Luteibacter rhizovicinus DSM 16549: one gene and its partners. The protein of the gene in region 2 interacts with the protein of the main gene of each other region in a pairwise test. Links are inferred from orthologs where the notes say so. Each region holds a gene or a part of one and is shown on either strand. Other genes may lie near its edges. The genes, in order: odhB, lpdA and uvrD.

Region 1 (10,372 bases), 2.4 Mb from region 2 along the record:
CACGGTGTGCTCGAAATCGCGATTCCGAAGAAGGCTGAGAGCGCGCCGCGCCGCATTGAGATCAACGCGGCGGGCTGATTCGCTTTAAGCTTGTAAACTGGCCCGCGGTGGACATGCGCCACCGCGGGCATTCTGCTTTTTGTTTTCGACACAAGCCCGGGAGAGCCTGTGGAGTTCAAGGATTACTACGAAGCACTTGGGGTGAAGCCCGAAGCGACCGACGCCGAGATCAAGGCGGCGTACCGCAAGCTCGCCCGCAAATACCATCCGGACAAGAACAAGGAGTCGGGTGCCGAAGAAAAATTCAAGGCGATCAACGAGGCCAACGAGGCGCTGAAGGACCCCGAGAAGCGCCGGGCCTACGATCAGCTGCGCGCTGGCGGTTACCGCCAGGGCGAGCAGTTCCGACCACCACCGGGCTTCGGCCAGGGGGGTGGTAGCTACGATTTTGGCGACATGGGTGGCCGCGGTGGCGGCGACTTCAGCGACTTTTTCGAGAGCCTGTTCGGCGGCGCGGGCCGTGGCCGGGGCCATCAGCAGTCCCAGGCGCGGCGCGGCCGCGATATCCAGGCGAAGATCGAAACCGACCTGCAGACCGCCTTCAACGGCGGCAAGACCCGCGTCGTGCTCAATGACGCCTCCGGTGGCGAGCGCGTGCTCGAGGTGAAGATCCCGGCCGGCATCACGCCAGGCCAGACGATCCGTCTTGGCGGGCAGGGGCATCCCGGGATGGGCGGTGGCCCGTCGGGCGATCTGCTGCTCGAGATCGGCATCCGTGACGACGTGCGCTTCCGCCTGGAAGGTCGCACCGTCACGCATACATTGCCGATTACCCCCTGGGAAGCCGCGCTGGGTGCCACGGTGCCGGTGCCGACGCTGGGTGGCCATGTGGACCTGCGTATTCCCGCGGGCTCGCAATCGGGCCGCAAACTGCGTCTGAAGGGTCGTGGCCTGCCGGGCTCGGAGCCGGGCGACCAGATTGTCGTGCTGGAGATCCGCGTTCCCGTGCCGGAGACCCACGAGGAGCAGGCGGCCTACGCGGAATTCAAGGATGCCTTCGCAGGCTTCGACCCGCGGCAGGGGTAGCTGCAGATAGTTGCGGCTGCGCCGCCATGTTTCGGATTCGCCGATGAATCGACTCCTACCCGATGCCGCCCGCTACAAGGCGTGCCCGGTGGGAGCCGATTCATCGGCGAATAAGGGCACGGCGGCGAAGCCGCCTCCATAACCATCAGCCCGGCAGGTGCTCCTTCAGTGCCTTGACCAGCTCTTCTTCCTTGATGGGCTTTACCACGTAGTCCTTGGCGCCCTGGCGCAGGCCCCAGACCTTGTCCGTGTCCTGGTCCTTGGTGGTCACCAGGATGATCGGGATGTGCTTGGTGGTCTCTTCCTTGCTGATCGTGCGCGTGGCCTGGAACCCGTTGAGGTTCGGCATGACGACGTCCATCAGGATCAGGTCGGGAATCTCGCGCTTGGCGACTTCAACGCCCTGCGCGCCGTCCTCGGCCGTGATGGCCTCATGGCCCAGCTTCTCAACGATGCGCTTGATGCCCAGCAGCTGCGACGGCGAATCGTCGACGATCAGGATACGAGCCATTCACTTTCCCCCGGGACCAGGCCCGATGTGTTGTCCTTGATGACGTCCGCCTTCCAGGCGGCCGTCTCGAATACTGCGGCGACGTAAAAACGTCGCGCGTTGCGCCTCTGGCGTGCGCTCATTCTACCGGCCAGCGCGCTTGTATCAATGGTGCAACGGTCGAAACCTGCTTTGGCAGGGTTCCGGGCCTCGCTCCGGGTCGGCGATCGACCGAAAATTGCCCGTTCTATCGGCGATCAGACGGCATCGGAGGTGATCCACTTCGGCGTATACGACGACTCGTACTGCTTCATCCAGTCGAACAGCGCGTCGATGCTCGCGCCGAACCAGACCTGGTCCCGCTGGCTTTTCTTGACGAAACCCTCGGCCACCATGTGGTCCATGCTAGCGGCAAGGCCCGTGTAGAAGCCGCGTACGTCGAGGAAGGCGCAGGGGTAGCTGTGCAGTCCGAGCTGGGCCCAGGTGAGCATCTCGAACATTTCGTCCATGGTGCCGAAGCCGCCGGGCAGGGCGACGAAGGCGTCCGACAGCTCGTACATGCGCGTCTTGCGCTCATGCATCGTCTCGACCACCTGCAGTTCGGACAGGCCGATGTGGGCCACTTCCTTCTCCACCAACTGGCGCGGAATCACGCCGATGACCCGACCGCCAGCCGCCAGCACGGCGTCCGCGACCGTGCCCATCAGGCCGACCTTGCCGCCGCCGTAGACCAGGGCGATGCCTTCCTGTGCGAGGCGCTTGCCGAAGGCTTTCGCCGCCTCGGTGTATTCCGCGTTACCGCCGCTGCTGGAACCGCAGTAGACGCAGAGGGATTTGATGTCACGCATGTGAATTCTCCGATATGTTTGCCAGAGCCCGCGCCTTGGTAGGAGCCGATTCATCGGCGATCCCGCGGAAGCGGGCCGGGTGAGGCAAGCACCCATTCGCCGATGAATCGGCTCCTACAGAAAAGCGGGCTCTGGAAAACACACCCTGAAACGACGAAGCCCGCCCATGCTAATGGCATGGACGGGCTTCGGGTCACACCGGGGCGATCAGTTGCCCTTGTGGATGGCGCGCTTGTCGACCGACAGGGCGGCTTCGTGCACGACTTCCGACAGCGCCGGGTGGGCGTGGACGATGCGCGCGAGGTCTTCCGACGAGCCCTTGAACTCCATCGCCACGACGCACTCGTGAATCAGCTCGGAGACGACCGGGCCGACCATGTGCACGCCGAGGATGCGATCGGTTTCCGCGTGGGCGATCATCTTGACCTGGCCGATGCCTTCGTTCATCGCCACGGCGCGGCCGTTGGCAGCGAACGGGAAGGCGCCGGTCTTGTACGGGATGCCTTCTTCCTTGAGCTGCTCCTCGGTCTTGCCGACCCAGGCGATCTCAGGCTCGGTGTAGATGACCCAGGGCACGGTGTCCAGGTTGATGTGGCCCGGCTTGCCGGCGATCAGCTCGGCGACCATGACGCCTTCTTCGGAACCCTTGTGCGCAAGCATCGGGCCGCGCACGGCATCGCCGATCGCCCAGACGCCATCGACGCCGGTGTGGTTGTGCTCGTCGACCACGATGCGGCCGCGCTCATCGAGCTTCACGCCGGTGTCGTCGGCCAGCAGGCCGGCGGTGTAGGCACGACGGCCGACCGCGACCAGCAGCTTGTCGACGACCAGCGACTGTGCGGCGCCGTCCTTGTCGGTGTAGCTGACATGGACTTCGTCACCCTTGACCTCGGCGGCGGTCACCTTGGCATTGACCTTGATGTCCAGGCCCTGCTTGGCGAACTCGCGGGCGGCCATCTTGGCGATGTCCTGGTCGGCGACGGCGAGGAACTTCGGCAGCGCTTCCAGCACGGTCACGTCGGAACCCAGGCGCTTCCACACGCTGCCGAGTTCGAGGCCGATCACGCCGGCGCCGATCACGCCCATGCGCTTGGGCACGGCGGTGAGGTCGAGCGCGCCGGTGTTGTCGATGATGTGCGTGTTGTCGAACTTCGCGAACGGCAGCTCGATGGGCACCGAGCCCGAGGCGAGGATGACGTTGGTGGCGGAGATCGTCTGGACCGTACCGTCGTTACCGGTGACTTCGACCTGGTTGCCCTTGAGCAGCTTGCCCTTGCCGAAGAACGAAGTGACCTTGTTCGCCTTGAACAGCATGGTCACGCCGCCGGTGAACTGCTTGACGATCTTGTCCTTGCGGCCGATGAAAGTCGCAATGTCGATCTGCGGATTCTCGGCGGTGATGCCGTGATCCTTGAAGTTGTGCGTCAGGTTGTGGAACTGCTTGGACGAATCCAGCAGTGCCTTCGACGGGATGCAACCGACGTTGAGGCAGGTACCGCCGAGGGCGGCCTTGCCGTCCTTGCCGACGAAGGCGTCGACCACGGCGGTCTTGAGGCCCAGCTGCGCGGCGCGGATCGCGGCCACATAGCCCGCGGGGCCCGCACCGATGACGATGACGTCGAACTTGTCGCTCATTGCTTTGCTCCGGATGTCACTGCGGTATCTGCTACCGCCCAATATGGGGTCGGAACATAAAAACGGGAGTCTTTCGACTCCCGCCTTCACATTTGACGTTTAGCCGACCATCAAAGGCCGAGCAGCATCCGCTGCGGGTTTTCCAGCTGGTTCTTGATGTCGACCAGGAAGAGCACGGCGTCCTTGCCATCGATGATGCGATGGTCGTACGACAGGGCGATGTACATCATCGGGGCGGCGATCACCTGGCCGTTCTCGACGATCGGGCGCTCCTTGATCGTGTGCATGCCGAGGATGGCGCTCTGCGGCGGGTTCACGATCGGGGTGGAGAGCAGCGAACCGAAGGTGCCGCCGTTGGTGATCGTGAAGGTGCCGCCCTGGAGGTCGTCCAGGCCGAGCTTGCCGTCACGGGCCTTCTTGGCGTAACCGATGATGCCCTTCTCGACATCGGCGAAGGACATGTCCTGCACGTCGCGGAGGACCGGCGTAACCAGACCCTTCTCGGTCGACACGGCGATCGAGATGTCCTGGTAGCCGTGATAGATGATGTCCGAACCGTCCACCGAGGCGTTGATCACCGGGTAGCGCTTGAGCGCTTCGGTGGCCGCCTTGACGAAGAAGCTCATGAAGCCGAGCTTGACGCCGTTGGCCTTCTCGAACTGCTCGCCCAGGGCCTTGCGCAGCTTGACGACCTCGGCGAGGTTCACTTCGTTGAACGAGGTGAGCATCGCGATCGAGTTCTTCGACTGCATCAGGCGCTCGGCGATGCGCGTACGGATACGCGTCATGGCCACGCGCTCTTCCGGACGGCTGCCCGGGGTCGGCTTGGCGGCCGGAGCGGGTGCGGCGGCGGGAGCGGCGGTGCCACCCTTGCCGGCGTTGACCAGGTCTTCCTTGGTCACGCGGCCGTCGCGGCCGGTGCCGGCGACCTTGGACGGGTCGATGTTGTCTTCGACGGCGACGCGGCGGCCGGCCGGGGAGAGCTCGTCGACGCCCTTCGGCGCGGCGGCTTCGGACTTCTCGGCCTTCGGGGCCTCGGCGGCGGCTGCGGCCGGTGCCGGGGCGGGCGCGGCAGCGGCGGCGCCTTCCTCGATCACGGCGATGACCTGGCTGCTGGTGACCGTCGAGCCTTCCTCGAACTTGATTTCCTTCAGCACGCCGTCGACCGGCGAGGGCACTTCGAGCACGACCTTGTCGGTCTCGAGGTCCAGCAGGTTCTCGTCACGCTTGACCGCATCACCGGCCTTCTTGTGCCAGGTGGCGATGAGCGCGTCGGAGACCGACTCGGGCAGGACCGGGACTTTGACTTCGATGGACATGCTTGCCTTACTCCGCTGCGTGATCGGTGCCGACTGGCGCGACGAGTGCTTGCTCGACGAGCGCCGTCTGTTCGGCGATATAGGTGTTGAGATGGCCCGGAGCCGGCGACGGCGAACGCGAGCGTCCTGCGTAGGACAGGCTCTGCTTCGAACCGATGCAGGCCTGGAGGTGGTGACGGATCTGGAACCAGGCGCCCTGGTTCATCGGTTCTTCCTGGGCCCAGACCACTTCCTTGGCGGAAGCGAACTTTTCCAGCTCGGCCGAGACTTCCGGGCGCGGGAACGGATAGAGCTGCTCGACGCGCACGATGGCGACGTCGGTCAGGCCGCGCTTGTCGGCGTCTTCGAGGAGGTCGTAGTAGACCTTGCCCGAGCACAGCACCACACGCTTGACCTTCTTCGCCGGCAGATCGCGATGTTCGCCGATCACCAGCTGGAACTTGCCGTTGGCCAGTTCGTCCAGGGACGACACGGCCAGCTTGTGACGGAGCAGGGACTTCGGCGTCATCACGATCAGCGGCTTGCGCACCGGGCGCACCTGCTGGCGGCGGATCATGTGGAACGCCTGGGCCGGGGTGGTCGGCACGCAGACCTGCATGTTGTCGAGCGCGCACAGCTGAAGGAAGCGCTCCAGACGGGCGGAGGAGTGCTCCGGGCCCGCGCCTTCCTGGCCGTGCGGCAGCAGCAGTGTGAGGCCGCAGAGGCGGTCCCACTTGGCTTCACCCGAGCTGATGAACTGGTCGATCACGACCTGGGCGCCGTTGGCGAAATCGCCGAACTGGCCTTCCCAGATGGTGAGCTGGTCCGGCGAGGTGGTCGCTTCGCCGTATTCGAAGGCCATGACGGCTTCTTCGGACAGCAGCGAGTCGATCACGTCGACGCGGGCGTCGGCGCGCACCTTGGACAGCGGCATGTAGGTGTTGTCGCTGGACTGGTCGTGGAGCACGGCGTGGCGGTGGAAGAACGTGCCACGGCCGGCGTCCTGGCCGACGATGCGCAGATCGTTGCCTTCGGCGATGAGCGTGCCGTAGGCGAGGTTCTCGGCGAAGCCCCAGTCACCCGGGAGCTCGCCGGCGGCCATCTTGCGGCGGTCGTCGTAGATCTTGGCGACGCGCGCGTGGAGCGTGACATCGGACGGGATGGACAGGAGAACGTCGGCGACCTTGGCCAGCTGTTCGCGCGGCACGCCGGTGTTCACTTCCATCGCCAGGCTGGTCTTCTGGAAGCGGCTCCAGTCCACCGGGATGTCGCGGGTCGGGTTCGGATCGATCGCGATCAGCGGCTCGCCCTTTTCGAGGCGGGCGCGATACTCGTCGAGCATCTTCTGCCCGTCGTCCGCGGCGATATCCGAGGACTTCACCAGCGCCTGCGCGAAGAGGTCGCGCGTGGTCGGACGCTTGCGGATGACCTGGTACATGAGCGGCTGGGTCGCTGCCGGCTCGTCGGCCTCGTTATGGCCATGACGGCGGTAGCAGACGAGGTCGATGACCACGTCCTTCTTGAACTGCTTGCGGAACTCGTAAGCCAGGCGGGTGACCTGGATCACGGCTTCCGGGTCGTCACCGTTCACGTGGAATACCGGCGCGTTGACCATCTTGGAGAGGTCGGTGCAGTACAGCGTGGAACGGGCGTCTTCGCGCTTGGACGTGGTGAAACCGACCTGGTTGTTGATCACCAGGTGCAGCGTGCCGCCGATGGCGAAGCCACGGGCCTGCGACATCTGCATCAGTTCCATGTTGACGCCCTGGCCTGCGAAGGCGGCGTCGCCGTGGATGATCAGGGCCATCGACTTTTCGCGGGCGGTGTCGCGGCGGCGCGACTGGCGCGCGTGCACGGAACCGGCGACCACGGGGTTGACGATTTCCAGGTGCGACGGATTGAACGCCAGCGCCACGTGCACGCCACCGTTCGGCGTCTTCACGTCGGCGGAGAAGCCCAGGTGGTACTTCACGTCGCCCGTATGCATCGGGCTGTCGTCATGCTCGAACTTGCCTTCGAACTCGTTGAAGAGCTGCGAGGGCGCCTTGCCGAGGATGTTGACCAGGACGTTGAGGCGGCCGCGGTGGGCCATGCCGATGATGACTTCCTTGACGCCGTTGTCGCCGGCGGCACGGACGATGTCATCGACCATCGGGATCATGCTTTCGCCGCCTTCGAGCGAGAAGCGCTTCTGGCCGACGTACTTGGTGTGGAGGAAGCGCTCCAGGCCTTCGGCGGCCGTGAGGGCTTCGAGCACGCGGACTTTCTCGGCCTTCTGCAGGCCCGGCGAACCGGCGGCCTTTTCCAGGCGCGAGTAGATCCACGAGCGCTGCTCGTAGTCGGAGATGTACATGAACTCGGCGCCGACGGTGCCGGTGTAGATCTGCTTGAGCTTGGCGAGGAGGTCGCGCAGCGGCATGCGCTGGCCGCCACCGGCGAAGGTGCCGGCGTCGAACTCCGTACCGAGATCGGCGTCGGAGAGACCGTGGAAGGCCAGGCCGAGGTCGGGGGTGTCGATATCCGGGACGGTCAGGCCGAGCGGATCGAGCTGCGCTGCGATGTGGCCGCGCGAGCGGTAGGCCGTGACCAGACGGAGCACGCCGGCCTGTTTCTGCGCGTAGGCGTTGTCGGCGGAGCCGGCGGCGGGAGCCGCGGCGGCCGTACGGCGCTGTTTCTGCGCGGCTTCGATACGGGCAATGGCACCGGAATGGGCGACATCGCCGGCCTCGCGACCCTTGAAGGATTTGAAATAGGTATCCCACTCGCCCGGAACAGAGGCGGGATCGGCTAGCCATGCTTCGTAGACTTGCTCTACGTAGTCGGCGTTGCCGCCGGCGAGCTGGGAGGATTCGGAAAACTCGCGGATCAGGTTTGCGCTCACGTCACCACCGGCACACACGAAAAGGACGGGCTGCCGCTGGACTCGTGGGGACGCGCCGCGGCATAAGAATCCGTTAAGTATAGCTCCGTGGTGCTGCGACGCGCCAACCCGGATTCACGTTTCGTATGCCTTTCAGATCCCGAGTGGTCTTATCTGCCACGCTGGCTCGGCCCGCTCCCAGACTTCGTCGAAATACGCCATCAGGCGAGAGGTCTCACCCGGGGCATCGAGGTCGCCACGCGCCTCATAGCGGTTGGCGATGGGCCTGAACAGATATCCACGGGTGGTATCGGCGAGGAAGGCCGAGGCATAGGCGAGGTGGGTCTCGTCCACCGGCATGCGGATCGACACGGCGGTCGGCAGCCGTTGGGCAAGGCCGATCAGCCGGTGCCCCTCCCGATGGGCCTGTTCGGCGTCGTGGGTGAGGACGCGGACCTGGGCCTGGCGGCCGCTGGTGGCGAGCCGGCGTAGCTCGGTGAGAATCGCCTCACTGTCGAGAATGCCCGGCTCCATGCGGGGCAAATACATCGCAACGCGGTACCGAGCCTGGGTCAGCAGGCGGACATGGGCGGCCTCGAGACCGGCGCGGTCCTCGACGGTCAGCACCGTGTCCGCCGTGCCGGTCACCGGCGGCGACCCTTGCGAACGATCAGCTGGCCCTCGTTGACCAGGGCGAGCAGCACCTCGCGCTCGGCTGCCTTCACCTTGCCGTCGAGCCGGAACTCGCGCTCCGCCGACAGTCGCTCGGCGAGGTCGAGGGAGCAGGGGTAGGCGTGACCACTCACATAAAGAGTCGCGTCTTTCTTGCCGCGGACCCAGGCCAGGCGGGCGAACGGGTGGCGGACGAGGGCGGCACCGCCGTCGAGCGCCTTGTCCAGCGCAGCGGCCGTGCTCGGCTTGGGCGGCGCGGCGGGGACCTGGGCGTTCCGATAGCGGGTGATGAAGCGGCCGAACCAGTCGGCCAACAGGTCCCGGTCGAGCGCGGCCGCGAAGGGCAGGGCCTGGCGCAGGCGATTCAGGGCGGCGGTGTCGATCTCGCCGACCCGCTTGGCGGGTACGAGGTCCGGATCGGTGTAGCGCAGCTCATCGGGCATGCGCTCGGCGAGGAAGTCCGCGAGGTCGCCGGTGAGTTCCGCCTGCGACGGCGCGCGCATGCCGACCGAGAGCGTCATGCAGTCGCCGAGGGCGACACCGTCGTGGGGCACGCCCGGCGGTAGATAAAGCATGTCGCCCGGTTCGAGCAGCCATTCGTGGGTCGGCAGGAATTCCTTGAGCTGCTTCAGTTCGACATCGGAACGGAAGTCGAGCGGTGCATCCGGGTCGTCGCTGATCGCCCAATGGCGCTGGCCGATGCCCTGGAGCAGGAAGACGTCGTATTGGTCGACATGCGCGCCGACGCCACCGCCGTCCTCGGCGTAGGAGATCATCACATCGTCCACCCGCCAGCTCGGCAGGAAGGAAAAATGCTCCAGCAGGCCGGCCACGTCGGCGTCCCACTTGTCGACGTCCTGGACCAGCAGCGTCCAGTCGCGCTTGGGCGTCTTGCCGAATTCGGCCTCGTCGAACGGGCCACTCTTGACCGTCCAGCGGTCGCGCTTCTCGTCATGAATGATAAGGCGGGCGAGCACGCCCTCTTCGCAGGCGAGCCCGGCGAGGTCGTTCGGCTGGATCGGCGGCTGGAAGTCCGGGAAGGCGTTACGGATGAGCAGCGGACGCTTCTGCCAGTAATCGCGCAGGAACTGCGTCGCACTCATGCCGAGCGGCTGGCTGGCGCTGCCGCGCACTTCGATCGGGAGGGTCTTGCGGGTGGGGGTCTGGATGGCCATGGGCGGCATTGTAGCTGCGTTATGGCTCATGTCTCAGGGGTGCGCTGTCCGTGAGCGAAGGCGCTGGATCGTCGGCTGGCAACGGTCGACGACGAGCTGGCGGAACCAGGGCATTTCCGCATCGCGCAGGGGCGTGAGGTCGGGGTCGGTCATCAGGCCCATGCAGATCTGGTCGTCAATGCGACCGGCGTCGGCGAGACCCTGCAGCTCTTTGTGAGCGGCCGGCAGGTCGCCGAGCAGGATCCGGTCGATGGCGATGTTGTAGGGGGCGAGGGGATCGGTCGCGCGGTTCGCTTCGAACGCGCCGA
Region 2 (10,561 bases):
CCTGGTCTGGCTGATTCCGGTGCCGGGCTGGCTCGGCCGTCCGGGCCTGTGGTCGGTGCTGGCCATGTTCCTGGCCTTCTGCTTTTACTACTACCGGCTGTCGCGCCGGATCGGGCTGGCCATGGCCGGCGCCTTCCTGTCGCTGGCCCTGGTCACCGATTCGCTCTACCGCAGCATCGGCAGCAGCGGCCTGCTCTGGCTGGCGATCGGTGTGTTCGTGGTGGCCTGGATCGGCCAGTTCATCGGCCACAAGATCGAAGGCCGCCGGCCCTCGTTCCTGACCGACCTGCAGTACCTTCTGATCGGCCCGGCGTGGCTGATGAGCAAGGCACTCGGCCGTTTCGGCCCGGCGTACTGACGGAAACCACGTGACCCAACCCCTCCTGACCTTCCTCTCCGCCGCTATCTGGTGGGTGATTTACTCCAGCGCCGCCGCCGTCATCCCTGCCCTGATCGTCTGGGTCGCCTTGCGCTTCCTCGAGAAGACGCCGGTGGTGTTCAACCGGGCGTACATGGCCAGCCTGATCTGGGCCCTCGTCGCGGTGCTGACCGGCGGTCTGGTGATCGCCGCCCAGCACGGCCAGGCACCCGGGCAGTCGATCTTCGTCCTGCCCTGGATGCGCGCCTCGCTGGTGCTGGACATGATCATCGGCGCCTTTCTCATCTGGCGGCTGGTGCCGCGCATCGACGCACGCCGGGTGAAGCCGACCAGTGCCTGCATGGCCGTCGCCATCGTCATGGTCGTGGCGATGGTGATCGGAACGACGATCCGACGGTAATGGCTCCAGATCGATAGGAAATTTCTATCGATCCGATCCGATTCATCAGTTGGACTCGGGCGCGGCGATCCCCATAATGAGAGTCATTCTTATTGGAGCGTCCGGCCATGGCCAGGAAGATCAAGTACGCGGCGACGCATTTCAGCATCGCCTTTTCGATGAGCTACGCGGTGAACCAGAACGTGGCGCTGAGCGCCCTCGTGGGTATCGCCGAGCCGCTGGCCTTTGCCTTCGGCCGTGAAGTCGCCCGCGAAACCCGCAACGGCCTGCAGCTAGCGCCCGCCGCCTGAGCTCGCATTCGCGTCGGTGACGGCACGCGTAAACCCTTCGAACGGGATGTCGGTGATGCCGACCAGCCCGATATGCGAGTTCTCTCCATCGAGGATGCGACCGGTCACCGGCTGGTCGACGTACTGGAACCAGTGCGTGCCGACGATGACGCCCGAGGCGGCCGCGGCATTCACGAAGCGCGCGTAGGCCTTGCCCCGCTCTTCCTCGCTGCCCACGGCGGCGACACCGTTGCCGAACGGCCCACGGTCCGCCGAGCCGAAATGAAACTCGGTGATCATCACCGGCTTGTCGAGCTTGCGAAACGCGGCGACATCGAAGCCGTGCTCGGGCAGGTCCGTATAGGTGTTGATGCTGGTGACGTCGGCGTAGGTCGCGCTCGCCTCTTCGGTTTCTGGCGTGCGCACCGCCAGCCTTCCCCCGAGGAAGAGATGATGCGGATCCGCCTTCTTCAGCGTCTCCGCCACGGTGCGGAAGTACTGCCCCGCGTAAAGCTTGAGGAAGGCGATGTAGTCAACGGCGATCGCCGGGTGCGGCTCGTTCGGGTCCGGCGCCTTGAAGCCCTTCGCGGCGACCTGGTCCCAGGATGACGCTTCCACACCCCACGCCCTGGCGAAGTTCGCCACGTCGCCGTGGGTCTTCTTCAGGTAAGCGATGAAGGCCTGCTTCGCCGGGCTTTCCGGCCCTTGCGCGAGACTGCCGACGGCGAGCGCCCAGCGCCCTTGCGGCCCCTGCCCCGCCCACGCGAGTTCGTTATCGGCGAAGTAGCCGAGCAACCAGGGATCGTCGCGCACGCTCTTCGTGGCGGCAGCGACGGCGGCTTCCGTCGCCTTGATGAAACGCGCATCGAAGGGATCGGGCATGCGACCCCAGTAGTCGTAGCCGGTACTGACGGTGTTGAAGTCGCCATGGATGAGGATCGGCACGGTGTAAGCCATGCGATGGTCGCCGGCGAATCCCGGATCGCTCCAGTTACCCAGCGTGTTGAAGCGCCAGGCCTTCAGGCGATCGACCGTGCGTTTGCGCCACGCGGCTTCGGGGTGGTCACCGAGGCTGAGCGCGACGTTGCTCGCATAGACGTCCCACCAGCGACCGTGGTTCATACCGTTGTCGCGCTGTGACCCGGCATCGCTGCGGCTGTCCGACGTGCCACTGAACGCGCCGTTGGCCACGGTCGGGTCGGCGAACATGAACTCGCGGCCCTGCACGTAGGTGCGACCGTCGGTCAGGTTCACGGCATTGACGCCGAGTGAGAAGAACGCATGGCCTTCCGGTGTCACGAGCCACCAGCGATCGCCCTGCTTCTGCGTATGGAACCAGCCGGTCGCTTGCAGTGCGGCGAGGTCGGTACGGCCGCCGTACTTGTCGAGGTTCTTGATGTCGGTGGCGGGTGGCAAGGCGTTCGCGCGCCGCTTGAGCTCGGTGGTGTTGGCGACCTTCTCCGGCCATGCGCTGCGCGTGTATTGGCCCACTCGGTCGACGAGGATGTTGTACGCCTGGCGGAGATCGATATCGTCGGCCACCGTGTCCAGCTTGCCGAACAGCAGTGTCTGCGCCGCACCCGGCTTCGGCATCGATAGCGTCACCGACGTGATCGCACCCGCATCGACATCGCCGTCGACCGTGGTGGCGACAAGCCACTTGTTCCTGTCTTCGTCGAACGGCATGGGCGGACCGACCTGCATGCCGAAGGCACGCGGCGACGTCGGCTTCAGACCCACCGACAACGTCTGCGGCGGTCCCGGCGGCACACCGACCGTGGTCGTGATGTGCTTGCCGTTCGAGGCGATGTCGACGATGAGCGTGACCGGCCACGGCATGCCGTTCTGCACACGCAGCCGCATGGCGCCGTTCGCGGGCCACGCCCAATTCCCCTGCTTCGGAGAGAGCACCAGCGATGGCTGCGCGGATGGCTGGAAGGTCACCGCGACCAGTTCACTCCCATCCGCCGCCTTGCAGATGGTCGGATCCACGGTCGCGCCCTTGGGCGTCATGCGCAAGGCATCCGGATGAGCGAGATCCACCGTCGCGGCCTGCGCCGTCATGGTGGCACCTACAAGCAAGAACGAAAGAAGTGATCGCATCCCCCGATCCTGCCACGTTGCGGGTGTCGATTCAGCGACATCCCCTCACCCCGGTAGGAGCCGATTCATCGCGATCGTTCTTAAACCGCCCGCCCCAACCGCTTCCGCCAAAAATAATAAACCGGCACGCCCAGCGCGATGATCACCAGACTCATCCCGGCATCCCCCGGCTCGGTAATCGCCGTCGCGCCAATCACGCACAACACCGTCACCGTGAAAACCAGGGGCAACACCGGATACCCCGGCACCAGGTACGGCGACGGCTCCGACTTCAATTTCTTGCGATACCAGAAGATCGTCGCGATGCCGAACGCATGCGACAACCACTCACCCACCGTCGTGTAGTTGAGCAGGGCATTGAAGCTACCGGACACCAGCAGCACGATCGCCCAGCCACCGAGCGCGACCAGCGCGAACTGCGGTGCACCGGTGCGCGGCTCGATGCGCGCGATCGGCTTGAAGAACATCCCGTCCGCGCTCATCACCTGCAGCACGCGCGCGCCACCGGCGATCGCGATGCTGCAGTAACCGAACGTGGAACAGGCGATGCCGACCGCGATGATCGTAGCGCCCGACTCACCGAACACGCGACGCATGAGGTCGGCAGCGGGAGCGGTGCTCGCGGCGAGCCCGGCGTGACCGAGCCCGGCCATGTAGGCGATGTTCACCAGCACATAGCAGATGACCACACTGGCCATGCCCAGCCCCAGCGCACGCGGCAAGGTGCGCTGCGGGTTGCGCACTTCACCGGCGAGATCGTTGAGGTAGTGGAAGCCACCGTAGGCGAACATGGCCGGAAGCAGCGCCCCGATGATCGTGCCCGCCGGCACGTCATGGGTCGGGTCGGCGGCGAAGGCCGCGCCAAGATGCCCCTTCGCCAGGAACAGACCGACCACGATGAGCAAGGCCACCGCGCCGAGCTTGAGCACGGTGAAGATGTTCTGCACCCAGGCGCCGGCACGGATACCGAACAGGTTCACCGCGACGATGAAACTGATCGCACCGACCGCCAGCGGCTTTACCCATTCATGCGGCAGACCCATCGCGCGACAGGCGTAATCGGCGAAGGTGGTCGCCACCGCGGCCACACTGCCGGGGTAGTTGATCAGCGCCATGGTCCAGCCGAACAGGAAGGCCGGCAACTGACCGAAGGCCTCGCGCAGGTAGACGTAAGTACCGCCCGCCTGCGGCCGCCGGGCGCCGAGCTCCGCGTAACAGAGCACTCCCGCCAGGGTGAGCAGACCGCCCAGCGTCCAGAGCAGGATGACCTCCCCGCCCGAACTGGTCAGCTGCGCGACGGTGGCCGGCGTACGGAAAATACCCGCGCCAATGACACCGCCAATGACAATCATCGCGGCATCCCAGATGCCGAGGCGACGGAGGTAATGAGCAGGCTGAGGAGCAGACATGCCCGGACGATGCCATAAGAGCAGGGCATTGTGGGAGCGCGCGTGAGGTTTTTCTGACGCTCGGTGTGGGAGCGGTTCCTGTGGGAGCCGATTCATCGGCGATCCCGCGACAGCGGGCCGGCTTGTTGCAAGCACCCTATCGCCGCTAAAGCGGCTCCCACAGTAAGGCGTTAAAGCCAGGTTGCGTTCCAGTAGGGGTAGTCGCCCACTCGTGTCACCAGACCGGCTCGCAATGGATTGGCGACGATGTAACGCGCAGCTGCTTTGACATCGTCGTGTTTGCGCAACGCCCTGTCGTGGAATGATTTCTGCCAGACCGGCGACTTGCGCCCGGTCGATCGCTTGATCGAGCTGGAAACCATGGCCTTGTAGCGACCGACGACACGCGAGAGGTCGCCATCATGCAGTTCGATCAGGCCATGCCAGTGATCGGGCATCAGTACCCACGCCAGGCAGGTGGCGTCTTTCCAGGTCGCGGGGGAATGACAGATGCGCGAGACGCGCCGAGCGATGGCGATATCGCGAAACAGAGGAGCCCGGTTCCAGGCGACCGCCGTGATCAGGTAGATCCGACCGGGTTCGGACACGCGTCCGGCGCGGATATCGCGCGAGTGAGGTGATGGTTTCATCGCCCCACGATGCCGCGCCACGATCACCCGCGCTGCCGGTGGGCAACGCGGGTGTCGGTGGGTTACTTCTTCTTCGGAATATAAAGATCCGTGATCGTGCCCTCGTACACCTCGGCCGCCATGCCGACGGATTCGCCGAGCGTGGGGTGCGGGTGCACGGTGCGGCCGATGTCGCCGGCTTCGGCGCCCATTTCGATGGCGAGCGCGAGTTCGGAGATGAGGTCGCCGGCGTGGACGCCGACGATGCCCGCGCCGACGATGCGGTGGGTCTCTTCATCGAACAGGAGCTTGGTGAAGCCTTCGGTGCGGTCGATGCCGATGGCGCGGCCGGAGGCTGCCCAGGGGAACTTGCCGACGCCGATCTTCAGGCCCTTTTCCTTCGCTTCGCGCTCGGTCACGCCGACCCAGGCGATTTCCGGATCGGTGTACGCCACCGACGGAATCACACGTGCATCGAAGAAGCTCTTCTCGCCGGCTGCCGCTTCCGCGGCGACCTTGGCTTCGTGCGTGGCCTTGTGCGCCAGCATGGGCTGGCCGACGAGGTCGCCGATGGCGAAGATGTGCTTGACGTTGGTGCGCATCTGGCGATCGACCGGAATGAAGCCGCGATCGGTCACTTCGACGCCCGCCTTGTCGGCGCCGACCTTGTTGCCGTTCGGCGAGCGGCCGACGGAAACGAGCACGCGGTCGAATACCTTGGTCTCGGGGATGCTCTCGCCTTCGAAGGTGACTTCGATGCCGGCCTTGGTGGCTTTCGCCTCGACGACCTTGGTCTTGAGGTGGATGCCCTTGTAACGCTTGGCGATACGCGCCTGCAGCGGCTTGACCAGGTCGAGATCGGCGCCCGGCATGAGCTGGTCGGCGAGTTCGACGACCGTGACCTCGGAGCCGAGACGCGCGTACACCGTGGCCATTTCCAGGCCGATGATGCCGCCGCCGACGACGAGCATCGTCTTCGGCACGTCACGCAGTTCGAGCGCGCCGGTGGAGTCGATCACGCGCTCGTCGTCCCAGGGGAACGACGGCAGCTTCACCGACTGCGAGCCCGCCGCGATGATCGCGTTCTGGAAGCGGATGAGCTTGGTGCCCTCGGCCGTCTGGACTTCCATTTCGTTGGGCGAAATGAAGGTGCCGACGCCGGTGACGGTGCGGACCTTGCGCGCCTTCGCCATCTGGGCGAGGCCGCCGGTGAGCTTGCCGACGACCTTCTCCTTGAACGAGCGCAGCTTGTCCAGGTCGATCGTGGGCTTGCCGAAGGTGATGCCGTGCGCGGCGATGGCTTCCGCCTCGTCGATCACGGCCGCGGCGTGCAGCAAGGCCTTCGACGGAATGCAGCCGACGTTGAGGCAGACGCCACCGAGGATCGCGTAGCGCTCGACCAGGACGGTATCCAGGCCGATGTCCGCGCCACGGAATGCCGCCGTGTAGCCGCCCGGGCCGGAGCCGAGGACGACGAGCTGGCACTCGATGTCGGCCTTGCGGCCGGAGTCGGCGGCGGCCTTGGGGGCGGCCGACGTGGCGACCGGGGCGGGAGCCGGGGCTTCCGACACGGTCGTCGAGGGCGTGGCAGGCGTCGAAGCGGCAGACGCAGACGCCGGCTTCGCAGCGGCCGGAGCCGCCTTGTCGCCAGCGGACTTCTCGGCCGACGCCGAAGCGCCAGCCTCGGCTTCGATCAGCGCGATCACGCTGCCGTCGTTGAGTTCGTCGCCGATCTTGACCTTGATCTCGACGATCGTGCCGGCCTGCGAGGCCGGGATATCCATCGTGGCCTTGTCGGATTCGAGCGTCAGCAGGCTCTGGTCCTTGGCGACGGTGTCGCCCACCTTCACCAGGATCTCGATGACCGGCACATCGTGCGAGCCGCCGAGGTCCGGGACTTTCAGTTCAATCGTGTTTGCCATGGCGATGCGCCCCCGTCAGAGCAGCAGGCGACGGATGTCGCCGAGCTGGGTGGCGAGGAACACGGCGAAGCGTGCGGCGAGCGCACCGTCGATGACCCGGTGGTCGTACGACAGCGACAGCGGCAGGATCAGGCGCGGCGCGAATTCCTTGCCGTTCCAGACCGGCTTCATCGCCGCCTTGGAGACGCCGAGGATCGCGACTTCCGGCGCGTTGACGATCGGCGTGAACGCCGTGCCACCGATACCGCCGAGCGAGGAGATCGAGAAGCAACCGCCCTGCATGTCGGCTGCGGTGAGCTTCTTGTCGCGCGCCTTCTTCGAGATCTCGCTCAGTTCGGCGGCGAGTTCGAGCAGGCCCTTCTTGTCCGCATCGCGGATGACCGGGACGACGAGGCCGTCCGGCGTATCCACGGCGATACCGACGTTGAAGTATTTCTTCAGCGTAAGCGTTTCACCGGCAGCGTCGAGCGAGGCGTTGAACTGCGGGAATTTCTTCAGCGCAGCGACGACGGCCTTGATCTGGAAGACCAGCGGCGAGACCTTGACGTCCTTGTTCTCCTCGCCGAGCTTCTTGCGGAAGGCTTCCAGCTCGGTGATGTCGGCGTCTTCGAACTGCGTGACGTGCGGGATCATCGCCCAGTTGCGGGCGAGGTTCGCGGCGGAGATTTTCGGAATGCGGCCGAGCGGCTTTTCTTCCACTTCGCCGAACTTCGAGAAGTCGATCTTCGGCCACGGCAGGAGGCTGAGACCGCCACCAGCGGCAACACTGCCACCGGCGGACGTCGACACGCCCGAGGTCATGACCTGCTTGACGTAACCGGAGATGTCTTCGCGCTGGATGCGACCACCGCGACCGCTGCCCTTGACCTGGGCCACGTCCACGCCGAGCTCGCGAGCGAACGCGCGGATGGCGGGGCTGGCGTAAGGCGCGTTGCCCGGCATGATGACGCTGGCGTCGAAGGACACCGGCGGCGTGCGTGGAGCACCACCGACTGGCGCTTCGGTCGCAGCGGCAGGCGCGGGAGCGGCGTCGCGCTTCGGCGCGTCGGCCTGGGCGGCGGCCGGCTTTTCCGCGGCGGGAGCCGGCGACGCGTCGGCGGCGTCGCCACCCTCGCCTTCCAGCACGGCGATCAGGTCGCCGTCGTTGACCTCGTCACCGACCTTGACCTTCAGTTCCTTGATCACGCCGGCGGCCGGCGCGGGAATGTCCATCGTGGCCTTGTCGGACTCGAGCGTCATCAGGCTCTGGTCCTTGGTGACGGTGTCGCCGACCTTGACCATGAGCTCGATGATCGGCACCGGCTTGCCGCCGATGTCGGGCACGGTGACGTTGACCGGGCCGGAGGACTTCGACGCGGACGCGGCCTTGGCGGCAGCAGGAGCCGGCGCTGGTGCGGCGGCCTGGGGCGCGGCGGCCTTCGGGGCCTCGGCCTTGGGCGCTTCCGCCTTCGCTGCGGCGGCGGCCGGGGCGTCGCCCTCGGCTTCGACCAGGGCGATCACGTGGCCTTCGTCGACTTCATCGCCGACCTTGACCTTCAGTTCCTTGATGACGCCCGCAAACGGCGCCGGCACTTCCATCGTGGCCTTGTCGGATTCGAGCGTCACCAGGCTCTGGTCTTTCTCGACGCGATCGCCGACCTTGACCATGATTTCAATGACGGGGACCGCGCTGCCACCGATATCGGGGACACGGGCTTCTTTGACGTCGGCCATAGGAACTCCTGGAGCAGGCGTCGGCGGGCGGCAAACCCACCGGCGGGGGAAGGACGGGCGCCGCTGGACGGCGCAACCGGTCGATTGTAATCCCTCAGGCGACGTTTCCCACGATTCAAACGGTTGTTTGCCAGTATTTCAGCTAGAACCAAACCCGCTAGCGCCCCGCTACCCCTGTGGGAGCCGATTCATCGGCGATGCTCTCGCCCCTGTGGGAGCCGATTCATCGGCGATCGGGCGCTGGCGATGACCTGGCCCGCTGCCGCGGGATCGCCGCTGAAGCGGCTCCCACAATCGCCGCTAAAGCGGCTCCCACAGAAATTGGCTCCTACAGAAATCGGTTCTTACAGGGGCGCGGGATCCTGCGCTGCCGGCGCACGCACCAGGCGGATCTCGCTCTGCGGGTATGGGATGGTGATGCCGGCCTCGTCGAAACGCTCCTTGATGCTGCGGATCAACGTCGTCTGCGTTTCCCAGAGATCACCGGTAGCGGTCCAGCCGCGGATGACCAGGTTCACGCTGGAATCGCCGAGCGCCTCGGTCCACACGCCCGGCGCCGGATCCTTGAGGATGCGCGCATCGGCGGCGAACAGGTCCCGCACCGTCTGCATCGCCTTGCCGATGTCGTCGTTGTAGCCGATGCCGACCTTGATCTCGAAACGCCGCGTGCCGCGAACGTTGAAGTTGATGATCGCCTCGCCGCCAACCTTGGCATTCGGCAGGACCGCCTGGCGATTGTCCGGTGTGATCAGGTAGGTGTGCATGAGGTTGATGCTCTGCACGTCGCCTTCGACGCCACCGATGGTGACGTGGTCGCCGACGCGGAACGGGCGAAACAGGATCAGCAGCACACCCCAGGCAAGATTGGACAGCGAGCTGTTGAGGGCCAGGCCGATGGCGAGGCCGGCGGCGCCGATCGCCGCGATGAACGAGGCCGTCGGAATGCCGGCCATGCCAAGCACCTGGATCAGCAGCAACGCGATAAGGATGCCGTAGATGATGTTGCGCAGGAACATCGCCAGCGTCAGATCGACACGGGCGCGCTCCAGGGCACGGCGACCGAGGTTGGCGACGCGTGCAGCGATCCAGAAGCCGATCAACAGCAGCAACAACGCCAGGCCGATGCGAATGGAATACGTGACGATCAAGGCACGCGTGGCGGCGTGGATGCCGATCTGGTCGAGGAAATCGTTCATGGGCTATGCCTCCTGCGTTTTTTGTTCGGCAGTGAGGCTAGCACCCATCGCCGCTGAAGCGGCTCCCACAAAAAGACAGGTCAAAAAAAAGCCCGCCAGTGGCGGGCTTTTTCTTTACGGGGTGGTGGCAGCCGGAGGGCTCTGCGGCACCTGCGCGGTTTGCGGGCTGTCGATCTTGCGACCGCCGTACGGAAGGACCTGCGCGGCGACCTTCGGGTCCGCCTTGATCAGCGAAACCTCGTCACCGACGATGTGGGCGGCTTCCTCGAGCGGCGTGTCCTTGGCCTTCTTCGCATCGGCTTCCGCCTTGATTTCGGTCTTCAGGCTGCGCTCGTTCGCGTTGAGGCCGTCGTCGCCGTTGTTGGCGTCGTCAGCGGCATCGGCCGCGCCGCCGGCGCTGCCGAAGATCGCCTTACGACGATTGCGGAAGTCGGTCTGCAGCGCGTCGTACTGCTTGCGCTCGGCCTGCCGTGCGGCGAAGTTCAACGAGATGTCGGTCTTGTCGCGGAGCTTCTTGTACTCGGCCATTTCGTCGAGCATGAGCTTCCATGCCGGCGAGTTG
Region 3 (7,184 bases), 1.3 Mb from region 2 along the record:
TATACGGATGTCGCACGCATCGAGGGCGACGACGTCATGACGCCCTTCCTCGACGGCGAACACCAGGGCGCCGTTCCCTACGCCCCACCTTTCCTCACGTCCGGCCGGCTGGTCATCGCACAGGTGGCGAACATCCTGCAGTACCTCGGCCCCCGTCACGGGCTGGTCCCCGAGGGCGAGGCAAAGCGCCTGCATGCCCACCAGCTCGAACTCACGATCAGCGACCTCGTGGCCGAGGTGCACGACACACACCACCCGGTGGCCTCGGAGCTGTACTACGAAGACCAGAAGGCCGAAGCGAAAAAACGCTCGAAGGACTTCCGGGAAAATCGCATCCCCAAGTTCCTGGATTACTTCGAGAAGACCATCGAACGCGGCGGCGGAAGGTTCCCGCTACGCGAGCACTCCTATGTCGACCTCTCGCTGTTCCAGGTCATGTCCGGTCTGGCATACGCGTTTCCCAAGGCGATGGCGAAGCAGAAGCTACCCCTGCTCCGCGACCTGCAAAAGCGCGTGGCGGACCGACCGAATATCTCGGCTTACCTGTCGTCGGAGCGGCGGATACCGTTCAACACGACGGGGATCTTCCGCCATTACCCCGAACTGGACGGCTGAGAGCCGCTCAGTTCGAGTCGACCGGCTTGGGTGCCGCACCCCACTCGTAAACCTTGTAATAGACCGGATCGACGGGGCCGTTCTTGGGGTCGTGCAGTTTGCCTTCGGGATCGGCCATATAGGTCTGCGGCACGCCATGCTTCGGCGTCACCACGATCATCGTCAGCTTGCCGCCCGAACGAAATTCCTGAACCTGGTCGTCGCCCTGCTGGCGGATCGTCACCTGGGGGATCTCCTGAGCGGGGGCATTGCTGCCGTTGTCCTGCATGGAGGGCAAGGCGACCGGTGAGCGCGGTGCTCCCTGGGCATCCGACGTGGCGGGCGTGGTGCGACCGTCCTGGGCCTCGTCATAGGTCACCGGGCGGGGAATCGGCTTCTGCCCGGAGCGATCCGGCTCGCCTGCCTTGACGCCCGGATCGTTCAGTCCCGGCGGAGGCGGCAGCGGCGTCAGCTTCGGGTCCGTAGCGGTCTGGGCGGCCACGGGGAGTGCCAGCGCCAGGGCGAGCGCGGCAACGAGGGCGTGCGTGCGGTTCATGGGAAATCTCCGTGCGGGGTGACGAGGATAGCAAGCCGCATGCCGCTTTCCACGTGAACGGACGGCTCCGGTTCGGCCATGAGAGAATCGGGGGTATGCCTACGCTCACGCTCATCGACGGGTCGTCGTACCTGTATCGCGCGTTCCACGCGCTACCTCCCCTGACCAATGCCTTCGGCGAGCCCACGGGCGCGCTCTTCGGTATCGTCAACATGCTGCGCACGACCATGAAAGCCGGCTCGGATTACGTAGCTTTCGTCTGCGATGCGCCGGGACGGACCTTCCGCGACGATCTGTACCCCGAGTACAAGGCCAACCGGCCGTCGATGCCGGACGATCTCCGCGCCCAGGTCGAGCCGATGATGAAGATCGTCGGCGCGCTGGGCTTTCCCATACTCTGCGTTCCCGGTGTGGAAGCCGATGACGTGATCGGCACGCTCGCCCGACAGGCATCGGAAGAAGGTATCCACACCACCATCTCGACGGGCGACAAGGATTTCGCGCAGATGGTTGGCCCGCATACCTTGCTGGTCAACACGATGACCAACACCACGATGGACGTGGACGGCGTGTTCGCCAAGTTCGGCGTACGTCCCGACCAGATCGTCGATTACCTGACCCTCATGGGCGACAGCATCGACAACGTGCCCGGCGTGGAGAAATGCGGCCCCAAGACCGCCGCGAAGTGGCTCGGCGAGTACCACAACCTCGAGAACCTGTTCGCCAACGCCGACCGCATCGGCGGCAAGATCGGCGAAAACCTGCGTGCGGCCATGCCGCGCCTGCCGCTGTCACGCGAACTGGTGACCATTCGCACCGACGTGCCGCTCGAATACCGGCCCACCGGACTGGCCATGCGCGAGCGCGATACCGACGCGCTGCGCGAGCTCTACGCGCGCTACGACTTCAAGGCGGCATTGAAGGATCTCGACCAGGCCGGCACCCCGGCCGCGCCGGCCCCTGCTGCTGCCACGCCCGTCGCCGCGCACACGCCGCCCGATGCCTCGCTCTCCGCCGAAGGCGACTACGAGCTCATCGTCACTGAAGATCGCTTTGCTGCCTGGTTGGAGAAGCTCGAGACCGCGCCGCTGATCGCCTTCGATACCGAGACCACCAGCATCGACGCCATGCTGGCCGATATCGTCGGTGTGTCCCTGTCCGTGGAACCCGGCAAGGCCGCCTACATCCCGCTGGGCCATGACTATCCCGGCGCCCCGGCGCAGCTCCCGCGCGACCACGTGCTTGGCGCCCTGAAACCGATCTTCGAGGATGCCTCGCGCCCGAAGGTCGGCCAGCACGGCAAGTACGACATCAACATCCTGTCGCACTACGGCGTTGACGTGAAAGGCCTGCTGCACGACACCATGCTCGAGTCGTACATCTACAATGCGACAGCGACGCGCCACGACATGGACTCGCTGGCGACGCGTTACCTCGGCTACACGACCATCAAGTACGAGCAGGTCGCCGGCAAGGGAGCGAAGCAGATCTCGTTCTCGCAGGTGGATTGCGACACGGCGTGCCGCTATGCCGCGGAAGATGCGGACGTCACGTTACGCCTGCACCATGCCCTGTGGCCGAAGCTCGAAGCCGAACCCTCGCTGCGCGCGGTGTATGCGGACATCGAAATCCCGCTGGTGCCCGTGCTGGCGAAGATGGAGCGCACCGGCGTGCTCATCGACGCCAACGTCCTTCGCCTGCAGAGCCAGCAGCTCGGCAAGCGCATGGTCGAACTGCAGCAGCTCGCCCATGCCTCGGCGGGTCACGAGTTCAACCTCGACTCACCCAAGCAGTTGCAGGCCGTGCTGTTCGACGAGCTCGGCCTCGCCGCGAAGATCAAGACCCCGACCGGCCAGCCCTCGACCAACGAGGAAGCGCTGGAGGCCATCGCCGAAACGCACGAGCTGCCACGACTGATCCTCGAGTATCGCGGCCTCGCCAAGCTCCGTTCGACGTATACCGACAAGCTCGCCGGCATCGTCAACCCGCGCACCGGCCGCGTGCACACCAGCTATCACCAGGGTGCCGTCGCGACGGGACGCATCAGCTCGTCCGATCCGAACCTGCAGAACATCCCGGTGCGTACCGAAGAAGGGCGGCGCATTCGCCAGGCCTTCATCGCCCCGGAGGGCTGGCGCATCGTCGCGGCCGACTACTCGCAGATCGAACTGCGCATCATGGCCCACCTTTCCAACGACGAAGGCCTCGTCCGCGCGTTCCAGGAAGGGGGCGACGTGCATCGCGCGACCGCGGCGGAAGTGTTCGGCGTGCCTGCCGCGGAGGTCACGACCAATCAGCGCCGCGCGGCGAAGGCGATCAACTTCGGCCTGATGTATGGCATGAGCGCCTTCGGCCTGGCCAAGCAGCTCGGCGTGGACCGTGGCGAAGCCTCCGACTACATGGGCCGCTACTTCTCGCGTTACCCAGGCGTGCGCGCCTTCATGGATGCCACGCGCGAGCAGGCGCACCGCGATGGCTACGTCCAGACCCTGTTCGGCCGCCGCCTGTACCTGGAGAACCTCAACTCGCGCAACCAGGCGTTCCGCGCCGGCGCCGAGCGCGCCGCCATCAACGCCCCCATGCAGGGCACGGCGGCCGACATCATCAAGCGCGCGATGATCGCGGTCTCGGCATGGATCGAGCCGCGCGACGACGTGCGCATGCTGATGCAGGTGCACGATGAACTGGTCTTCGAAGTGCGCGCCGATGCGGTCGACGACATTCGCGCGGGGATCGAAAAACACATGACGGGCGCGGCGTCACTGAGCGTGCCGCTGCAGGTGGATATCGGCGTAGGCATGAACTGGGATGAGGCGCACTAAGCCAAAGCTAAGACTTTCTGGCCACTTTTGGCCGTCCAAACGTGAGTTTTCCGTTTAGTCGTACATATCCTGCCCAGCAAGTCGTTGAAAAATCAGCCCATGAACACGGGCTGATTTTTTTTGCGTCGGCGATGCAACTTTGCCCCGTTTTGTCCGTCTATATATTCGGACGCACGCAACGGCGTCCCATCGGTGGGTCTCACCTCCCTGAGGCCCCCTCAAGGTGGACCGGTTCTTCCCCTGGTTCCGGTCTTCCACCCCGCCCCGAGAGCTCCCCTGGCTCTCGGGGTTTTTTTTGCGCACAAAACCTGCACATTCGTCCCCGCATTCTCGGCGCCACTTGGAACGGGAGGAAATCACCATGCGTGCAGGTCTCATCATCGTCGGCGTCATCCTTATCGGGCTCGGCCTCTGGGTCACCCTCGGCAACGGCAGCTACCAGAAGACCGATACGGTCGCCTCGATCGGCTCGGCCAAGCTCGAGGCCACGCACGACAAGGCCATCCCGCAGTGGGCCGGTATCGCCGGGATCGTCATCGGCGGCATCGTCGCCGTGGCTGGCTTCTCCCGGAAGAACTGAGTCCCCAGCCGGTACAATGGGGGGATGGATGTTTCCCATCTCCTCGATTCCCTCAACGACGCCCAGCGCGAGGCCGTCAGTGCCCCGCCCGGGCACTATCTGATCCTCGCTGGCGCCGGCTCCGGTAAGACCCGTGTCCTGATCAACCGTATCGGTTGGCTGACCCAGGTCGAGCGGGTGCCGCCGTGGGCGATTCTCGCCGTGACCTTTACCAACAAGGCCGCCGGCGAGATGCGCACACGGCTGGACGGGATCATCCCCGGCGGCACGCAGGGCCTCACGGTCGGCACCTTCCACGGCATCGCCCACCGGCTCCTCCGGCGCCACTGGCGCGAGGCGGGGCTGGTCGAAGGCTTCCAGATCCTCGATTCCGACGACCAGCAACGGCTGATCAAACGCATCATCGCGGGACTGGGGCTCGACGAGGCCCGGTTCCCGCCGCGCCAGGCCAGCTGGCAGATCAACAACTGGAAGGACGAAGGCAAACGGCCGGACGGCATCGAGCATCGCGACCATCCGGTGACGCGTACCTTCGTCGAGATCTACAAGGCCTACGAGCAGCAGTGCCAGCGTGCCGGCCTGGTCGACTTCGCCGAGCTGCTGCTGCGCGCGCACGAGCTGTGGCTGAAGGATCCCCAGGTGCTCAAGCACTACCAGGATCGCTGGCGCTACCTGCTGATCGACGAGTTCCAGGACACCAACACGCTGCAATACGCGTGGATCCGCGTGCTCGCCGGCAGCACCGGCCAGGCCTTCGTGGTCGGCGACGACGATCAGGCCATCTACGGCTGGCGCGGCGCGAAGGTCGAGAACGTGCAGCAGTTCCTCAACGATTTCCCCGGTGCGAAGACGATCCGCCTGGAGCAGAACTATCGCTCCACCTCGACGATCCTCAATGCCGCGAACGCGGTCATCTCGCGCAACGGCGGCCGCCTCGGCAAGCAGCTCTGGACAGATGGCGGCGAGGGCGAGCGCATTGCGCTGTACGCCGCCTACAACGAACAGGACGAAGCTCGCTTCGTCATCGAGCGCATTCGCGAACACATCGCCGAGACCGGCAACGCGCGCGATTGCGCCATCCTCTACCGTTCCAACGCGCAGTCACGCAACTTCGAAGAACAGCTGATCCAGCGCGACCTGCCCTACCGTGTCTATGGCGGCCTGCGCTTCTTCGAGCGCGCCGAAATCAAGGACGCCCTGGCTTACCTGCGCCTGGCGTCGAACCGCCATGACGACGCCGCCTTCGAGCGCGCCGTGAATACGCCGCCACGCGGAATCGGTGACCGCACGCTCGACGAGTTGCGTCGCCGCGCGCGGAACGACAGTAGCTCGATGTGGGAGGCCATGCTCACCGAAGCCTCCATCGGCGGTCTCGCCGGACGCGCGAAGAACGCGCTCAAGGCGTTCATCGGCATGATCGACAACCTGGCGCGCACGTTTGGCGGTCACGACAAACTCGACGGTGACGAATCACCGACGGCGCTGAGCCTCGCCGAGCAGATCGAGCACGCCATCCTCCACACCGGCTTGCGCGACTTCTACGAAAACGACAAGCGCGGCAACGGCGAGGCGCGCGTCGAGAACCTCGACGAACTGGTCAACGTCGCCAGCCGCTTCGAAATGACGCCGGAAGATGTCGACGCCGGCCTCAACGAACTCTCGGCCTTCCTTTCCCACGCCTCACTGGAAGCCGGTGAAGGCCAGGGCGAGGCCTGGGACGACTGCGTCCAGCTCATGACGCTGCATTCGGCCAAAGGGCTCGAGTTTCCCATCGTGTTCCTCGTCGGCATGGAAGAAGGCCTGTTCCCCAGCCAGCGTTCCACCGAGGAAGAGAATCGCCTCGAGGAAGAACGGCGTCTGGCCTATGTGGGCATCACACGGGCTCGCGAGCGCCTGTACGTCTCCCACGCGGAGTCGCGCCGCATGCACGGCACGGAGATGCTGGCGCGGCCTTCCCGGTTCCTTGGCGAGATCCCGCCGGAACTGATCGACGAGTTGCGCCCCCGCGTGCAGGTGTCGCGACCGGCCTACGCCGACCGCTATGCGGGCGGAGGCGGCAGCAGTTCGCTGGTGGAAGCATCCCCCATCGCGCTCGGTCAGCGCGTGAGCCATCCGAAATTCGGCGAAGGCACGGTGGTCAGTGCCGAGGGCGCCGGCGCCCACATGCGGCTCCAGGTGAACTTCGAGGATGCCGGGAGCAAGTGGTTGGTTTACGCTTACGCGAATCTGACCGCGTTGTAAGGGGCTCCAACGCGCCACGCTCCCTCCCAGGGGAGCGTCATGGCGTGCCCTGCGAGCGGCGACGCCATCCGTACCAGGGACAGACACGCATGATCGTGGGGATCGACCTCGGCACCACCAACAGCCTCGTCGCGGCGTGGATCGACGGCGCGCCACGCCTCATCCCGAATGTCCTCGGCTCGGTTCTCACGCCCTCCTGTGTCGGCATCGATCAGGACGGTAGCGTGTTGGTGGGCGAGGCGGCTCGCGAGCGCCTGCAGACGCATCCCGCGCAGACCGCCTCGCTGTTCAAGCGCTACATGGGCAGTGCCAGGACCGTCCGCCTGGGCGATCGCGATTATCGGGCGGAAGAGCTTTCCGCCTTGGTCCTGCGCTCGCTGAAGGCCGATGC

What was found.
Region 1: the proteins of lpdA (region 2) and odhB interact in binary tests that used the Escherichia coli proteins (3 or more experiments, as listed by UniProt). The link is inferred for Luteibacter rhizovicinus DSM 16549 from one-to-one orthologs.
Region 3: the proteins of lpdA (region 2) and uvrD interact in binary tests that used the Escherichia coli proteins (3 or more experiments, as listed by UniProt). The link is inferred for Luteibacter rhizovicinus DSM 16549 from one-to-one orthologs.

What each region holds. Positions count from the first base shown.
Region 1 is NZ_CP017480.1:4,653,060-4,663,431, reverse strand. The notes cover bases 3,275-6,065. They hold odhB (2-oxoglutarate dehydrogenase complex dihydrolipoyllysine-residue succinyltransferase), read right to left. Parts: upstream 5,379-6,065; coding sequence 4,170-5,378; downstream 3,275-4,169. Other genes in these bases: BJI69_RS21280 (2-oxoglutarate dehydrogenase E1 component), read right to left, coding at 5,386-6,065; lpdA (dihydrolipoyl dehydrogenase), read right to left, coding at 3,275-4,059. Also shown: BJI69_RS21310 (Hsp20/alpha crystallin family protein), read left to right, coding at 1-78; BJI69_RS21305 (DnaJ C-terminal domain-containing protein), read left to right, coding at 169-1,086; twitching motility response regulator PilH, read right to left, coding at 1,232-1,597; BJI69_RS21295 (LOG family protein), read right to left, coding at 1,834-2,424; more of lpdA, read right to left, coding at 2,632-3,274; more of BJI69_RS21280, read right to left, coding at 6,066-8,238; BJI69_RS21275 (DUF7931 domain-containing protein), read right to left, coding at 8,371-8,865; BJI69_RS21270 (cupin domain-containing protein), read right to left, coding at 8,862-10,064; BJI69_RS21265 (hypothetical protein), read right to left, coding at 10,098-10,372. UniProt on the Escherichia coli protein: E2 component of the 2-oxoglutarate dehydrogenase (OGDH) complex which catalyzes the second step in the conversion of 2-oxoglutarate to succinyl-CoA and CO(2).
Region 2 is NZ_CP017480.1:2,284,814-2,295,374, reverse strand. The notes cover bases 4,672-7,651. They hold lpdA (dihydrolipoyl dehydrogenase), read right to left. Parts: upstream 7,091-7,651; coding sequence 5,252-7,090; downstream 4,672-5,251. Other genes in these bases: aceF (dihydrolipoyllysine-residue acetyltransferase), read right to left, coding at 7,106-7,651; BJI69_RS10265 (REP-associated tyrosine transposase), read right to left, coding at 4,731-5,189. In the rest of the region: BJI69_RS10290 (Mpo1 family 2-hydroxy fatty acid dioxygenase), read left to right, coding at 1-358; BJI69_RS10285 (hypothetical protein), read left to right, coding at 369-779; BJI69_RS10280 (DUF2061 domain-containing protein), read left to right, coding at 887-1,069; BJI69_RS10275 (alpha-amylase family protein), read right to left, coding at 1,052-3,151; BJI69_RS10270 (APC family permease), read right to left, coding at 3,232-4,560; more of aceF, read right to left, coding at 7,652-8,803; BJI69_RS10250 (mechanosensitive ion channel family protein), read right to left, coding at 9,148-9,999; BJI69_RS10245 (carboxy terminal-processing peptidase), read right to left, coding at 10,114-10,561. UniProt on the Escherichia coli protein: Lipoamide dehydrogenase is a component of the glycine cleavage system as well as of the alpha-ketoacid dehydrogenase complexes.
Region 3 is NZ_CP017480.1:989,359-996,542, forward strand. The notes cover bases 4,260-7,184. They hold uvrD (DNA helicase II), read left to right. Parts: upstream 4,260-4,576; coding sequence 4,577-6,793; downstream 6,794-7,184. Other genes in these bases: BJI69_RS04605 (hypothetical protein), read left to right, coding at 4,334-4,552; BJI69_RS04615 (molecular chaperone HscC), read left to right, coding at 6,883-7,184. In the rest of the region: BJI69_RS04590 (glutathione S-transferase), read left to right, coding at 1-615; BJI69_RS22720 (DUF2782 domain-containing protein), read right to left, coding at 623-1,150; polA (DNA polymerase I), read left to right, coding at 1,246-3,972. UniProt on the Escherichia coli protein: A helicase with DNA-dependent ATPase activity. Unwinds DNA duplexes with 3'-5' polarity. Translocates on single-stranded DNA with 3'-5' polarity. Initiates unwinding more efficiently from a nicked substrate than double-stranded DNA.